Salmonirosea aquatica: one gene and its partner. The protein of the gene in region 1 binds, or shares a complex with, the protein of each later gene. Links are inferred from orthologs where the notes say so. Each region holds a gene or a part of one and is shown in the gene's direction. Other genes may lie near its edges.

Region 1 (2,936 bases):
CCTGGGGTTCCTGAAACAAAACTACGCCGGCGGCGAGGTACCTCCCCTGCCCTTCGACCTGCGGATAGGCGTTACTTTCAAGCCTGAGTATGCACCTCTGCGCCTTTCACTCACCGCCCACCACCTCAACTCCTTCGACATGGTATATAATGATCCGGCTCTATTTTATGATTTCGATGCGAATGGCAATCGTATTCCACGCAAAACCAACCTACCCGAAAAATTCCTGCGGCACCTCACGCTGGGTACCGAAATCCTGATTCATCCTACCTTTCGGCTTATGCTGGGCTACGACCACCTGCTCCGGCAGGAGTTGCGCCTACAGGATATGGGCGGTTTTTCGGGCTTTTCATTTGGTGCCTGGCTACGGATCAAACGGTTTGAACTCGCTTACGGACGCGCCCAGTACCATGCAGGAATGGCTGCCAATACCTTCAGTTTTAATCTAAATCTGAAAAAATGACCGTTTTTTCCAAACGGGAACGGTTGTTTGGGTGTTAATTTCTTTCAACCCGTCCTCACCTATCGTTCCGGCTCCCTTTATTTATTACCAAATTATAGTTTTTTTTCCGGCGGCCTGCCGCCCTTTTTTAATCTATACAATATAAAGATGGCAATCGGCTACTGGCTGTCCGCCATCAGCTAACCTATATGACTGAACACTTAGATCGACTTACCCCCCGGCAAATTGTAGCCGAATTGGACCAATATATTATCGGCCAGCACGATGCCAAGCGCCACGTGGCCATTGCCCTGCGCAACCGCTGGCGTCGCATGAATAGCCCCGAAGAAATCCAGGGCGAAATTATCCCTAACAATATTCTCATGATTGGCGCGACGGGCGTAGGGAAAACCGAAATCGCCCGCCGTCTGGCCAAAATTGCCGACGCTCCCTTTGTCAAAGTTGAAGCTTCCAAATTTACCGAAGTAGGCTACGTGGGTCGCGACGTGGAAAGCATGGTGCGCGACCTGGTGGAGCAGGCAGTGGGCATGGTGAAAGCTCAGAAAAAAGAAGAAGTGAAAATCAGGGCCGAGCAGATGGTCGAGGATGCGATCCTGGATATTCTTATTCCGCCCATGCACGCCTCTTCGACCGCCGGAGTCGGCTTTGGAAATGATAACGGTAATGGTAGCTCTACCTCCGAATCCATGCCCGACAGCGATCAGGAACTGAATCAGCGTACCCGGGAGCGTTTCCGGGAGAAAATCCGCAACGGTGAACTCGACAGCCGGAAAATTGAAATCGAAATCCAGCAGAGTTCTGGCCCCAACGTGGGCATGATTGGCGGTGCGATTGACGATGTTTCGATGATGAACATTCAGGAAATGATCGGCAATATGATGCCCCGGCGTGGCAAAAAGCGGAAGGTTACCGTGGAAGAGGCCAAGAAATTATTGTTGGAAGAAGAGGCCTCCAAGCTCATCGATATGGACGAGGTGAAGTCCGAAGCCATTCAGAAAGCAGAAAACCTGGGCATTATCTTCATCGACGAAATTGACAAGGTGGCCTCCAGCCGTTCGGGTGGTAGCGGCGGTCCTGATGTCAGCCGTGAAGGCGTGCAACGTGACCTGCTCCCTATTGTGGAAGGCAGTGCAGTCAACACCAAGCACGGTATTATCAATACCGACCACATTCTGTTCATTGCGGCTGGAGCCTTCCACGTGGCCAAACCCTCCGATTTGATTCCGGAATTGCAGGGACGCTTCCCAATCCGGGTGGAACTACAGAGCCTGACGCAGGATGATTTTTACCAGATCCTGAAAGAACCCAAAAATGCCCTGACCAAGCAGTACGAAGCGATGATGCAGTCGGAACAGGTAGAATTGCGGTTTCAGGAGGAAGCAATCCGGGAAATTGCCAAAATTGCTTTCGAAGTGAACAGTGAAGTAGAGAACATCGGAGCCCGTCGTCTGCAAACGGTCATGAGTTCACTCCTCAACGATTTCATGTTCGATATCCCGGATGTGATCGGACCGAACGCCCACGTGGTAGTCACGAAGGAAATGGTGGATGAAAAGCTTTCCAAGCTAGTCCAGAACCGCGACCTCAGCCAGTTTATTTTATAAGTAAAAGCTACTGGCTATTGGTCAATATCAATAGCCAGTAGCTTTTCAATAATATAGCCACTCCAACGCCTTAGGAAATTCTTCGCCCCAGCGGGCTTCATTGTGTTTGCCTTGTGGATCAACTTCCAGCTTGACTTTTACCCGATCATAGCCATAGCCTTGTTTCTCGATGGTTTCGTGCAGGCTTTTCAGGTTCTTGACCATATTGGCCCCTTCACGATTACCTCCGTACAAATAAATTCGGGTTTCGAACGGCTCGAAGAAGTGGATGGCGTCGAAATGGATGCGGGGCGATATCCATAAAGAGGGCGAGAAAATCATCAACCGACCGAACACATCAGGATGCATCAGTCCGGCGTACGTAGCCAGCAGTCCTCCCAGCGAGCTACCTCCGATCCCCGTGTGCAGACGGTGCGGTTTGGTGCGGTATTTGGCATCGATAGCCGGTTTCAGCGTATTGATTATAAAACGCAGAAATTCCCGTCCTTTACCTTTTCCATTGCGGGGAGTATCATAGGGCGAAAATTCATTGATCCGCTCTTTGTCACCATGATCAATGGCCACAATAATCACATCGGCCCGGTCACGGGCAGCCAATACTGCCAATTTGCGATCGATGCCCCAGTTACCATAGGCCGAGCCCGCCCCAAACAGATTCTGGGCGTCGGTCAGGTACAGCACCGGATAGCGCCGGTCGGGGTGCTCGTGGTAGTTGTGAGGTAGCAGTACCTGAATTTTACGTTTAACCTTGAGTTCAGGTACGTCGTATGCCTCGGCCAAAAGTTCGACGATAGGAAACAGCGCCGAGTCGAGCGAAACACCGTTGCGTCTCCAGTGAGGTACGAAATCCTTGATCCGCTTACGGTCCA
Region 2 (2,845 bases), 1.3 Mb from region 1 along the record:
TTGGTAGAATCCTTTTCCAGCAACACAAAACTAGCATGTTCAAAAGTTGGTATCCGGCTTCCACCAGCGATTGCAATTTCGTATTTTTCTCCCCCTATCTTTATTTGTGTCCGGGCATGAATAGGGAAATAATACAGGAAATCCATCCCGGCGGGTTCGAAAGGCATACGTTTGATCATGATGGGAATCCGTTTGTTCACTAGCTTACCTCCCTCGTATACCTCGTAAGTGAAGTACTTCTTTTCTGCTTCCTGATAAGTTTCGATCGACTCTAAATTGTTTTTATAAGCTACCGCTGGGTAAAAAGGAATTTCATCACTAAAATCAAGATCGTTATCTGTATCAACCATCACGGCGGCATTGCCTTTTTCATCCCTACCGCGAATTACGTAGACAAAGCACTTGATCGGCTTATCAGGTAGTTCGTTCGGGTCAGGCTCCCACTCAGAAGATTTTTTAAAACCAGCAAATTCCTTATCATTGAGGGTACCTGCCTGGAAGTTCTGATAGATGAGTTGATGGACATCCAGCCAAACCATCGACTTTTTGACGAGTTTCCAGGTTTTAGGTACCCCTCTGACTGGCAAATAGGTTTTCGCCCAGAATCCTTTGTCAATCGTGTCTTTGGGATTCTCGTACCCTAATAAACTCGCACTGGGATGGAAGGGCCCCAAGCCCTCGACATACGTGAGCGGCAAGTTCATCTTTTCGCCAACTTTTTCATCATCGCGCTGAGTCTGACAGGAAACAAGACCAATGAAGGCACAGAAGAGAAGGCAAGTGATGACTTTCATATCTAGGAATATTGTGCAGCTTAAAGCTAGCAGGAAAAAACCTGAGAATCAATTACAACCGGAACTTACCCATTCGTCGCCCAATTCCTTGAACTCACCCTCCTGAACGTTCCTACCCCCTTTCCGGTTATATCCCTGATTCGGCCCTCCGCCCGAATCATTTTTTTTAGGTCAAAACCAACCTCCATCAAGAATTTACATACTATGGAAAAGATACACGCCACCACCGTCCTCGGCGTATTGCATAACGGACAACTGGCCCTGGGAGCCGATGGACAAGCCACCATGGGCAATACCGTCGCCAAAAGCAATGTCAAAAAAGTACGCGCCCTGCAAGGCGGCAAGATTCTGGTCGGCTTCGCGGGCTCCACGGCGGATGCCTTTTCGCTGCTGGAAAAATTCGAGGAAAAACTCAACGCCTACGGCGGCAACATGAAGCGTGCCGCCATCGAACTCGCCAAAGACTGGCGCACTGACCGCTACCTACGTAAACTGGAAGCCATGCTGATCACGGCCAACAAGGAAGAAATCCTGGTCATTTCGGGTACGGGTGACGTACTGGAACCCGAAAACGGGATTGCGGCCATCGGTTCCGGAGGCAACTTTGCCCTCTCGGCTGCCACTGCTTTGAAAAAACATGCTACCCAACTCACGGCCGAGGAAATGGTCCGCGAGGGCCTCATGATCGCAGGAGATTTGTGTATCTATACCAATCAGAATCTGACGGTAGAAAAGATAGGGTAAAACGAAGGAGCAAAGGTACAAAGCGACAAAGTTCAGGAAAGAGATATCCTAACTTTGCTACTCTGTGCCTTTGTCCCTATGTGTCTCCTAAACTCTCCTTCACAACTCCCCCAACAGCACCAGCAATTCCCGCAACGCCCGGCTCACTTCGCCGCTGGTATCTGGCAGGTACTTGTGGGCAATCATGGCAAAGCTGAGCCGTTCTCCTTCCTGGGTGACTACATAGCCTGCGTAAGCACGGGTACCTTCAATGGAGCCGCTCTTGGCACGTACATTACCGGCGGCTTTGGTGCGTTTGCCTATGTTCCTGACTGTCCCGGTTTTCCCCAGTATCGCAATGCTGTTGTAGAAATCGGTAAAGGTTTTATCCTTCGTTGCAGCGTTCAGGACCTCCGACAGGTTTTGGGCAGTCAGCGATCCGGTGGGTGAAAGGCCGCTTCCGTCCTTGATGTAGAAACCCCGCATATCGGCCCCTTTTGTACGCCAATATGCAGCCTCAGCTTTGGCGGCATCATCGAAAGAGGCTTTGCCACTCAGGCGCTGTCCGGACGTTTTCAGAAATGCATCGGCATACAGATTAATGCTCCACCAGTTGGTTTGCTGGCAAAGTTCCCGCAGCGTGGGTGAATCGTATTGATCGAGCACCGTACGGGGTACCTGAATCGCTCCGGAAGCAGCCAGAACCCGGGGTTCTTCCGCTACCCCTACTCCTTCTGCTTTCAGGGTCTGATTCAATCCGAACGCTACCGCATAGGCAGGATTTGGCACGGCACCCTTCACGGCGAACGATATGGCCCCACGGGGTACCGTCCCGGTCAGTTGCACTGCATTGCCCAGCGGACTAGTGTAAATATAGACCTGATCACCCGAACCTGCTTCACCCGTAGTTACCTGATTGGCAAGGGTAAGGTAAGGCAGTTCGGGATCGATACCCAATACCTGCGTAGGATCGCCCACATCGCGGCCAGCTCGAAACGAAACACGGTACAGGTTTTCACCGAAGTTCAGTCCATGTACCCCAGCTCCGTAGTAATTACCCAAATCACCCCACACCCAGGTATCGGCCAAAACTTTATCATCGAAAAAGGTAGGGTCGGCCGCCACCTGCCCCCGAATGTACCTAATGCCCGCTTTGCGCACGGCCGCCGTCCAGCGGGCAAGAAGTTTAGGACGGTCGGGGTAGCCTTCGAAACGGTCGCTACCCAAGGACGGATCGCCCGTACCGCGGATGTACAGGTTTCCCAGCAGCGTATCACCGACTAGCTGGCCGTCGTATTCCAGGTAGGTTTTATAGGTATAGTCTCCTC

The links. Proteins that work in one complex are often made in the same cells at the same time.
Region 2: the proteins of hslU (region 1) and hslV are in contact, whole or in part, in a solved structure (PDB 1G4A), measured with the Escherichia coli proteins. The link is inferred for Salmonirosea aquatica from one-to-one orthologs.

Annotation. Positions count from the first base shown.
Region 1 is NZ_WHLY01000002.1:1,376,103-1,379,038, forward strand. Bases 1-2,859 are described here. They hold hslU (ATP-dependent protease ATPase subunit HslU), read left to right. Parts: upstream 1-651; coding sequence 652-2,067; downstream 2,068-2,859. Other genes in these bases: porQ (type IX secretion system protein PorQ), read left to right, coding at 1-463; GBK04_RS06855 (alpha/beta hydrolase), read right to left, coding at 2,113-2,859. In the rest of the region: more of GBK04_RS06855, read right to left, coding at 2,860-2,936. UniProt on the Escherichia coli protein: ATPase subunit of a proteasome-like degradation complex; this subunit has chaperone activity. The binding of ATP and its subsequent hydrolysis by HslU are essential for unfolding of protein substrates subsequently hydrolyzed by HslV.
Region 2 is NZ_WHLY01000002.1:32,401-35,245, forward strand. What follows is about bases 1-2,768. They hold hslV (ATP-dependent protease subunit HslV), read left to right. Parts: upstream 1-998; coding sequence 999-1,538; downstream 1,539-2,768. Other genes in these bases: GBK04_RS01090 (TlpA family protein disulfide reductase), read right to left, coding at 1-794; dacB (D-alanyl-D-alanine carboxypeptidase/D-alanyl-D-alanine endopeptidase), read right to left, coding at 1,638-2,768. Also shown: more of dacB, read right to left, coding at 2,769-2,845. UniProt on the Escherichia coli protein: Protease subunit of a proteasome-like degradation complex believed to be a general protein degrading machinery. The complex has been shown to be involved in the specific degradation of heat shock induced transcription factors such as RpoH and SulA.